One region of the Streptomyces sp. 135 genome, then DNA from elsewhere that is predicted to be linked to it. Evidence: riboswitches for the same ligand, from Rfam matches in the RefSeq annotation. Region 1 holds a riboswitch; the other holds the start of a gene.
The links. A riboswitch is a leader RNA that binds a small molecule or an ion and turns the genes downstream of it on or off. The one in region 1 is predicted to bind thiamine pyrophosphate.
Positions count from the first base shown of each region.

Region 2: it holds a riboswitch for thiamine pyrophosphate, as region 1 does, so the genes downstream of both, thiC (phosphomethylpyrimidine synthase ThiC) here and thiO (glycine oxidase ThiO) in region 1, are expected to answer to the same signal.

Region 1 covers NZ_CP075691.1:2,258,199-2,263,293, reverse strand. Annotated here, with positions in the region: gene KKZ08_RS10205 (thiazole synthase) at 1-311, opposite strand, end outside; gene thiS (sulfur carrier protein ThiS) at 319-546, opposite strand; gene thiO (glycine oxidase ThiO) at 543-1,799, opposite strand; TPP riboswitch at 1,797-1,910, opposite strand; gene KKZ08_RS10190 (FAD-dependent oxidoreductase) at 2,041-3,057, shown strand; gene KKZ08_RS10185 (Rv2175c family DNA-binding protein) at 3,185-3,550, shown strand; gene thiE (thiamine phosphate synthase) at 3,644-4,303, shown strand; gene metF (methylenetetrahydrofolate reductase [NAD(P)H]) at 4,429-5,095, shown strand, end outside.
Region 2 covers NZ_CP075691.1:4,253,052-4,258,146, forward strand. Annotated here, with positions in the region: gene KKZ08_RS19170 (hypothetical protein) at 1-871, shown strand, start outside; gene thiC (phosphomethylpyrimidine synthase ThiC) at 942-2,747, opposite strand; TPP riboswitch at 2,740-2,894, opposite strand; gene KKZ08_RS19180 (YibE/F family protein) at 2,966-4,366, shown strand; gene KKZ08_RS19185 (SsgA family sporulation/cell division regulator) at 4,455-4,892, opposite strand; gene KKZ08_RS19190 (IclR family transcriptional regulator C-terminal domain-containing protein) at 4,996-5,095, opposite strand, start outside.

The DNA of each region.
Region 1 (5,095 bases):
TCCGCGATCACCTCCAGCTTCACGAGATCCGTGCCGAGCGCCTCGCGTGCGAGACGGGCCGTGAGGACGGCCTCCCCGGCGGTGAAACAGCCCGCCGTGTTCGGCAGGACGCGGATGCCGAGCCGGTCCAGGACGGAGAGCACCGAGCCCTGCACGCCGGGGTCGAGGCGGCGCATGGCGACCGTGGTCAGTTCGGTGCCGGACGCGACGAGGGAGCGTTCGAGGACGTCGAGGCTGGGCGCCCCGCCCGTGCCCATGATCAGGCGCGAGGAGAGGGTGAGTCCGCCGATGACGAAAGGGTCGTCTGCCATGGTCGGATCAGCCTCCCTGGACTGCGGTGAGTACTTCGACGCGGTCACCGGCGGCGAGCACGGTGCCGGACCACCGCGCGCGCGGGACGACGGTTTCGTTGAGGGCGGCGGCGACACCGGAGTGGGCCGCCGTGAGGGTGGCGACGAGGGCTTCGAGCGTGGTGCCCGAGGTCACGTCGCGTACCTCTCCGTTGACGGAAACGGTGAAGGGCGTACTGGAGGCGGGCGTACTCATGCGGGTTGCTCCGTGAACGACTGCGTGGGCAGTGGCTGCGTAGGGGGTACGAGGGAGGGCTCGGTGAAGCGGCGCGGGGTGAACGGCCGCGCCTCGTCGGGAAGCTCACCGGTGGCCAGGGAGTGCGCCATGACGTCGCCCGTCAGGGGCGTCAGCAGGACGCCGTTGCGGTAGTGCCCGGTGGCCAGCTGGAGCCCGGGCAGCCGCGTCGGGCCGAGCAGGGGCGCGTTGTCGGGGGAGCCGGGGCGCAGGCCCGCGCGGGTCTCGGTCAACGGCAGCTCGGTGATGCCGGGCACGAGTTCGTGGGCGTCCCGCAGGAGTTCGTAGACGCCGCCCGCGGTGACCGTGGTGTCCCAGCCGAGCTCCTCGCTGGTGGCGCCGACGACGAGTTCGCCGTTCTCGCGGGGGACGAGGTAGAGGGCGCCACCGCGCACGACCGCGCGCACGGTGCGGCTCAGGAACGGCGCGTACGCCTTCGGCACCGTCAGGCGCAGCACCTGCCCCTTCACCGGCCGCACGGGCGGCAGGACGTCGTCGGGAACGCCCGCGAGGCGCCCGCTGAGGCTGCCCGCCGCCAGCACGACCTGGTCCGCGTGCAGTTCGGTGCCGTCCCCGAGGACGACTCCCCCGGCCCGGTCGCGTACGACCGAGAGCCGCTCGGCCCAGCCGCGGTGGAAGGTGACGCCCGCCCGCTCGCAGGCCACTAGCAGCGCCGCCGCGAGCCGGCGCGGGTCGACCTGGTGGTCGCCGTCGACCCGTAGCCCGCCCCGCACGCCCGGTGCGAGCATCGGCTCCAGGCGGCGGCACTCGCGGCCGCTCAGCCACTGCGACTCCAGGCCGGACCGGCACTGAAGGGCGTGCAGTTCGCGCAGGTGGGCGCGGTCGTCGGAGTCGAGCGCGACGGCGAGCGTGCCGCACGCGCGGTAGCCGAGGTCGCCGACACCGCGGTCGCTCGCCTCGGCCAGTTCGGCGGCGAAGTCCGGATAGCGCCGCGCGGATTCGAGGTTGAGTGCGAGCAGCGTCTGCTCGCCGTGGTGCAGTTCGGTGACGGCGGCCAGCATGCCGGCCGCCACCTGCGCGGCCCCGCCGCCAGGCTCGGGGTCGACGACGGCGACGGAGAGTCCGCGCTGCGCGGTCCGCCAGGCCGTGACCAGGCCGATGATGCCGCCCCCCACGACGAGGACGTCCGTCGGAGTCTTCGATTCCGCCGGTGGCGCACAGGATGGTGTGCGGGGTGGTGTACGTGGCTGCATGGGCGTCCAGCCCCTCCCTTCGCCGGCATGACCCGGATCAGGTTCGTACGGTCGGAGGCCGTCCCAGCCTCCCTCTCAGCCCGGTGCGTCCGGGCTCCCGCGAGTGCTCTGCACCGGCCACCCTAGCCCGTCGCCCCGCGCGGCAGTAGGGGAGCCGTGCCGCCATGGGCGGTGACGGTGTGTCAGAGATCTCCCCGCCCGCCTCTGAAGGCGCCGCCGTCCGCCGCCCTACAGTGATCGGGTGAGCGAGCAGCAGAGGCAGAGCGAGCGGCACGTCGTCATCGTCGGCGCCGGGATGGCAGGGGTGCAGACCGCCGTGGCCCTGCGTGAGCGGGGTTTCGCCGGTCCGGTCACCGTGATCGGCGCGGAACCCCACCAGCCGTACGACAGGCCGCCGCTGTCCAAGGCGGTGCTGCTCGGCAAGGCGGAGGGCTCCGCCTTCGACATCGACTTCGAGGCGCTCGGCATCGGGCTCCGCCTGGGCCGCGAGGTCACCGGGGTGCGCCCCGCGGACCATGAGCTGGACACGGCCGAGGGCCCGGTCGCCTATGACGTCCTGGTGCTCGCGACCGGCGCCGAGCCGATCCGGCTGCCGGGCACCGAGGGCGTTCCCGGCGTCCACCTCCTGCGCACCCTGGACGACGCCGCGCGGCTGCGGCCGGTACTCGCCGCGCAGCACGACATCGTGGTGGTGGGCGCGGGCTGGACGCGCCGGAGGTGCTGCGTGGAGCACGTGGCCGCGCGCCGGGTCGTGCATGCGACCGCCTGGCTGACCGGCTCCGGCATCGCCCTCGGCGCCCACGGGGAAGTCGTGGCCGACGACCACCTGCGCGCCTCGGTGCCCGACGTGTACGCGGTCGGCGACTGCGCCTCGTTCCCTTCCGGGCGGTACGGCGAACGACTGCTCGTCCACCACTGGGACAACGCCCTCCAGGGCCCGCGCACGGTCGCGGCGAACATCATCGGCGAGGACCCCGCGGCGTACGACCCGGTGCCGTACTTCTGGTCGGAGCAGTTCGGCCGCTTCGTGCAGTACGCGGGCCATCACACGCCGACGGACGAGCTGGTGTGGCGCGGCGACCCCACGGGCATGGCCTGGTCGGTCTGCTGGCTGCGGTCCGGCGCCCTGGTGGCGGTCCTCGCGGTGGGCCGCCCCCGGGACCTGGCCCAGGGCCGCAAACTGATCGAGTCAGGCACCCGCCTGGACCCCACTCTGACGGCAGACCCGTCGGTGCCCCTGAAAAAGGCAGCGCTATAACGCCCCTGCCAGGGGCGCGGGGAACTGCGCGCCCAGCCCTCACGCACCCGCACCCGGTCACGCGCCCCCGGACCGCCGGGCGCGGTGCCGTCCGCTGTAGGCCTCCGGCCAGAGATACGCTGGGACGGTGACCGAGATTGACGCAAAGACCGATGCTCTCGTCCCCGCCTGGCTCCACCTCCCCGACATCGCGGAAATGCTCGACGTCGAGGTGACGCGCGTACGCCAGCTGGTCAAGGACGGCCAGCTGATCGCCGTACGCCGTGGTGAGAACCGGACGCTCCAGGTGCCGGCCGCCTTCATCGACGGCGACAAGGTCGTCAAGGGCCTCGTCGGCACCTTGACGCTCCTGAGGGACGACGGTTTCTCCGACGAAGAGATGCTCGAGTGGCTCTTCACCCCCGACCCGACCCTGCCCGGCACCCCCGCGCAGGCACTGAGCGAGAATCGCGGCACGGAGGTGAAGCGCCGCGCCCAGGCGCTCGCCGTCTGAGCAGGCGCCCGTCGTCTGACTGAACACACCGTTCGGGATGCGGGCCGCGCGACGCGCGGCCCGCACGCCCACCGACACCGGGGGGACTTCTCCATGGCCGCCGACCACCCGCGCGCCCAGCTCGCCGACGCCCGGCTCTACCTGTGCGTGGATGCCCGCAAGCGTCAGGGAGACCTCCCCGACTTCCTCGACGCCGTCCTCGCGGGCGGCGTCGACATCGTGCAGCTGCGCGACAAGGGCATGGAGGCGGCCGAGGAGCTGGAGCACCTCCAGGTCTTCGCCGACGCCGCCCGGCGCCACGGCAAGCTCCTCGCGGTGAACGACCGCGCGGACGTCGCGCACGCCATCGGCGCCGACGTCCTCCACCTGGGCCAGGGCGACCTGCCCGTCCCCGCGGCCCGCGCCATCCTCGGCGGCAGCGACGACGTACTCATCGGCCGCTCCACGCACGCCGAGTCCGAGGCCGCCGCGGCCGCCGTCCAGGAGGGCGTGGACTACTTCTGCACCGGCCCCTGCTGGCCCACCCCCACCAAGCCGGGGCGTCACGCCCCGGGCCTCGACCTGGTCCGCTACACGGCCTCCCTCGGCACGGACCGCCCCTGGTTCGCCATCGGCGGCATCGACGCGGGCAACCTCGACGAGGTGCTCGAAGCGGGCGCGCGCCGCGTCGTCGTCGTACGGGCGATCAGCGAGGCCGACGACCCGGGCGCCGCGGCGGCGGATTTCGCGAAGCGGCTGCGTACGGCCGACTGAGCACCTGCTCGGCACTCGCTCGGTGGTGTCCGATCCGTGTCCGATCCGTGGACAAGAAACCGGCAAATGGGATGAAATCCCCAGGCCCGGTTGGGTGACCGCCAGGGCCTGGCTAACCTGCCCGTATGGCCCTAGGCACAGCTTCCACCAGGACTGACCGCGCGCGCACCGTGCGCGACATGCTCGCGACCGGCAAGACGACGTACTCCTTCGAGTTCTCCGCGCCGAAGACCCCGAAGGGCGAGCGGAATCTGTGGAACGCGCTGCGCCGGGTCGAGGCGGTCGCCCCGGACTTCGTCTCCGTCACCTACGGAGCGGGTGGTTCGACGCGCACCGGCACGGTCAAGGAGACCCAGCAGATTGTCGCCGACACCACGCTGACGCCCGTCGCCCACCTGACCGCGGTCGACCACTCCGTGGCCGAGCTGCGCAACATCATCGGGCAGTACGCGGACGCCGGGATCCGGAACATGCTGGCGGTCCGCGGCGACCCGCCCGGCGACCCGCTCGGCGAGTGGGTCGCGCACCCCGAGGGCCTCACCTACGCCTCCGAACTGGTCGAACTCATCAAGGAGTCCGGCGACTTCTGCGTGGGCGTCGCGGCCTTCCCCGCCATGCACCCCCGCTCGCCCGACTGGGAGTCCGACACCCGGCACTTCATCGACAAGTGCCGGGCCGGCGCGGACTACGCGATCACGCAGATGTTCTTCGACCCGGAGGAGTACCTGCGGCTGCGCGACCGCGTCGAGGCGGCGGGCTGCGCGACGCCGATCATCCCCGAGATGATGCCGG
Region 2 (5,095 bases), 2.0 Mb from region 1:
GCTCAATGAGGACCGCCCCGAATACGAGCGGATCCTCGACGAGGCGCTGCGCACCGCACCTGACCGTCCTGAACTCGCCGCAGTGGGCCAGCGGCTCAACACCGAACAACTGCGCACCATGGCCCTGAACGCGACAGCACTGATCACGGCCGCCGCCACGGCCGAGTACGCGCACTACGTGAAGGTTCGCGAGGAGTTGCGCGAACCTCGACCGTCCTCCACCTCGATTCGCGAAGGGAGTGGACACAGCGCCGCGGAGTCGGGCTCCGGCGGCATCGGCCTCGCCACGACGATGGGCGAGGTCGCGGAACCCGCGGCGGCGGCAGGAGCCGGGGCGATCGCCGTGGTGGCGGTCCTCGCCCCCGTCCTCGCCGGGACGGCCGCCGCGATCTTCCTGCTCGTCGGCTACATCCTGAAGATGCTCAACCCCGAGCCCGCCTTCGCGGACACCCTGCTCACCGCGGGATGGCTGTTCGGCGCGCTCACCGCCGGGGGCATCCTGGTCGCCGCGGTCGGTCTGCTCCTGACGGCCCTGCGAAACGGCGCCACATCGCTCCATGCGGGACTCCACGGCGAGCAGTACGAGGAAGTGTCCCGAGCCAGGGAAGCCTGGAGTCAGGCGCTCCTCGAACGGGGCGTCGTGCCGTTCCTCCGGGAGGCCCTGACGGATCCGGGCGCGGCTCCCGCGGCCCGCGCGCCGTCGCACGGGGCCGGAGGAGCCGCGGCGGGCGGCCGCATGCCGCAACTCGGCTACAACCGGCCCGGATTCAGCAGCCCGGACGGCGGCCGGGCGACGGGATCGCGGCCGAGCTTTTCGAGCCCCGACTTCTCCAGCCCGGACTTCGGCGGCCCCGAACACAAGCCCGAGTAGGCAGGGGTGTCCGCAGAGTCGGTCGTCGCGACACTCTGCGGGCACCCCCTACGTGCCTACGTGGTTTCGCTCAGTCGGCGATCGGCAGATAGACCCGGTTGCCGGCGGCGGCGAACTCCTTGGACTTCTGCTCCATGCCCGCCTCGATCTCGCCTTCCGCCAGGTCACCGCCGTGCTGGCGGCGGATGTCCTGGGAGATCTTCATCGAGCAGAACTTCGGCCCGCACATCGAGCAGAAGTGCGCCGTCTTCGCGGGCTCGGCCGGCAGCGTCTCGTCGTGGAACTCCCGCGCCGTGACCGGATCGAGGGCCAGGTTGAACTGGTCCTCCCAGCGGAACTCGAAGCGCGCGTCCGAGAGCGCGTCGTCCCAGTCCTGCGCGCCCGGGTGCCCCTTGGCGAGATCGGCCGCGTGCGCCGCGATCTTGTACGTGATGACGCCGGTCTTCACGTCGTCGCGGTTGGGCAGGCCGAGGTGCTCCTTCGGCGTGACGTAGCAGAGCATGGCCGTGCCCCACCAGCCGATCATCGCGGCGCCGATGCCCGAGGTGATGTGGTCGTAGGCGGGCGCGATGTCCGTGGTCAGCGGGCCGAGCGTGTAGAACGGCGCCTCCTCGCAGATCTCCTGCTGGAGGTCGATGTTCTCCTTGATCTTGTGCATCGGGACGTGACCGGGGCCCTCGATCATCGTCTGCACGTTGTGCCGCTTGGCGATCGTGTTGAGTTCCCCGAGGGTCCGGAGCTCGGCGAACTGCGCCTCGTCGTTGGCGTCCGCGATCGAACCGGGCCGCAGGCCGTCACCGAGCGAGTACGTCACGTCGTACGCCGCGAGGATCTCGCACAGCTCCTCGAAGTGCTCGTAGAGGAAGCTCTCCTTGTGGTGCGCGAGGCACCAGGCGGCCATGATCGAGCCGCCGCGCGAGACGATGCCGGTCTTGCGGCGGGCGGTGAGCGGGACGTACGGCAGGCGCACACCCGCGTGCACCGTCATGTAGTCCACGCCCTGCTCGGCCTGTTCGATGACCGTGTCCTTGTAGATCTCCCAGGTCAGCTCCTCGGCCTTGCCGTCGACCTTCTCCAGGGCCTGGTAGAGGGGCACGGTGCCGATGGGCACGGGGGAGTTGCGCAGGACCCACTCGCGGGTGGTGTGGATGTTGCGGCCGGTGGAGAGGTCCATGACCGTGTCGGCGCCCCACTGGGTCGCCCAGGTCATCTTGTCCACCTCCTCCTCGATGGAGGAGGTGACCGCGGAGTTGCCGATGTTGGCGTTCACCTTCACCAGGAACTTCTTGCCGATGATCATCGGCTCGATCTCCGGGTGGTTGACGTTGGCCGGGATCACGGCGCGGCCCGCGGCGACTTCGGCCCGCACGACCTCGGGGTCCATGTTCTCGCGGATCCCGATGAACTCCATCTCGGGCGTGATCTCACCGCGCCGGGCGTACGCGAGCTGTGTCACCGCCTGGCCCGGGCGGCCGCGGCGCGGCTGGCGGGGGCGGCCGGGGAAGACCGCGTCGAGGTTCTTGAGCCCGCCGCGCGGCGAGGTGTGCTTGATGCCGTCGTCCTCGGGGCGGGGCGGACGGCCCACGTACTCCTCGGTGTCGCCGCGGGCGATGATCCAGTTCTCCCGCAGCGGCGGCAGGCCGCGGCGGACGTCGGTCTCGGCGGACGGGTCGGTGTACGGACCCGATGTGTCGTACAGGGTGACGGCCTTGCCGTTGGTGAGGTGCACCTGGCGGACCGGCACGCGCAGATCGGGGCGTGAACCCTCGATGTACGCCTTGTGCCAGCCGATGGACTTCCCGGCCTCCGCCGCGACAGCGTTCTCAACGTGCTCGTCGCTGCTGGAGGCAGGCGTGCGTGCGTCCGATGTGGTCATGAGACCTACTCCCTACGCCGGCATTACCCGGTAACAGGTTCGGCGGTCGACGCAGCGGATTCCGTACGTTCATGCACGACTCGTGCCGTTTCGTACGGAGGTCAGCGCCCTCTCAGCCCGGTGCTCCGAGCTCCCGCGATTGCAAAGGTGGCTCCACGCTAGCGTCATGTCGGGCGCGCTGAACAGAGGGCCCCTCCCGTTCTTGCGATGATCGGTCCGTGACCACCACACCCCCGCCGCCGCCTCCGCCCTCACAACCGCCCCGCTCCGGCCCGTCCCCCGACGGCTCCGGGCACGGACACGGACACGGCCATACGCACAGCCACGGCCCCGCCGCGCCCGTCTCCCAGCACCTGCGCAAGGTCATCGCGGCGGTGCTGATCCCCTTCGCCACCGCGGTCGTCGTGGGCCTGTTGGTCCTGTGGCCGGGCGGGACGCCGAGCCATGAACGCACCGGCGTCGGCTTCGACCGGCAGACACAGTCGGCGACGGTCGCCAAGGTGCAGGAACTGCCCTGCAAGGACCTCAACCCCTCGCAGCCCCAGCCGAACGGCGACACCTCCACCCCCGAGGGCCAGAGCGCCCAGTCCCGGGCCGAGGGCACCTGCAAGAAGGCGCTGATCGAGGTGACCAGCGGTGACGACAAGGGCCGCACGTTCACCGAGATCATTCAGCCGGACTCGCCCCGGCAACTGCGCAAGGGCCAAGAGGTGGTGGTCGCCTACGAGCCCAAGGCCCCCGAGGGCCTTCAGTATTCGGTCACCGACGTGAACCGCAAGATCCCGATGGCGCTTCTCGCCGGCATCTTCGCGCTCGCCGTCGTGGTGGTGGGGCGGCTGCGCGGTGTGATGGCCCTGGTGGCACTCGCCATCAGCTTCCTGGTGCTGACCTTCTTCATCCTGCCGGCGATCCTCCAGGGGGCGAACCCCCTGGTCGTGGCGGTGATCGGGGCGAGCGCCATCATGCTGGTCGCGCTCTACCTCTGCCATGGCCTCACGGCCCGTACCTCGGTCGCGGTGCTCGGCACCCTCATCTCCCTCCTCCTGATCGGCCTGCTCGGCTCCCTGTTCATCGGCTGGGCCGCGCTGACCGGCAACACGGACGACAACACCGGCCTCATCCACGGCCTGTATCCGTCCATCGACATGAGCGGCCTGCTGCTCGCGGGCGTCATCATCGGCTCGCTCGGCGTCCTGGACGACGTGACGGTCACCCAGACCTCAGCCGTCTGGGAACTGCACCAGGCCAACCCGACCATGGGCTGGCGCGGCCTCTACCGCGCGGGCATCCGCATCGGCCGCGACCACATCGCCTCGGTCGTCAACACCCTCGTCCTGGCCTACGCGGGCGCCGCGCTGCCCCTGCTGCTGCTCTTCTCGATCGCGCAGTCCAGCGTGGGCACGGTCGCCAACAGCGAGTTGGTCGCCGAGGAGATCGTGCGCACCCTGATCGGCTCGATCGGCCTGGTCGCGTCGGTGCCGGTGACCACCGCGCTGGCCGCCCTGGTGGTCTCCGCCGACCGCTCCGCCACCGCCGGTCCCGGCGGCCCGGCCATGGCGACCGGCACCCCCGCTCCCCGCTCCTCCCGTGGCGGGAAGGGCCGCCGCCGCAAGGCCTGACGCCGAAAGGGACCCGCGCGGCCCCTTGAGCCGGGAGAAGCCGCGAAATGCACCAATCTGCCATTCATATCTGCCCACCGGTCGGCGGTCAGCCCGCGTTCTGCTCCTCCGCCAGAATCCGGTCGAGCGCCTCGTCGAGGTGCGCGTCGAAATCGGCGAGCGTCCGCTCCTGCCCGAGCGGCACCAACCGGTCCGTACGGTCCAGGAAGGCGAGCAGCGGCGGAATGCCCACCCGGAACAGCGCCTGATCCGGGCCGACCTGAAGCCTGATCAGCGCCTCGTCCATCAACTCGGGATCAGTGGGCTCGATCCGCACATCCCCGACCCCGCACGGCCGGCCCACCCCGTCGATCAACAGCTCCCGGCCGAATGCCCACGTCACCGGAGCGTCACCGGGCAGATGAAACGTCAGCCGCACGGCAAAAGGATCACCGGTCTCATAGCGCAACTCCACCGGGATACGAAACGAGAGCTCCTCGGAAACAAGGAAGCTCATCATGACCTCTGCCTGAACCGTCTCGTCCATCGCGCCCTACCCCGTCACTTGGCCTTCAAGTGGCCAGGAACCAACTCCCTGACACTCATGGCATCTTGCTTAAAGTACACACCAGATCACAAGGAGTGAGTTTTCAGATGCTGATAGAGAAGGCGAGTGTCCCTAGTAGCTTTCCGATCTCACGCTGCAATCTCTGTGCCGCGGGCAGCAGCCGGTCCGCCTGACCTGCGGGC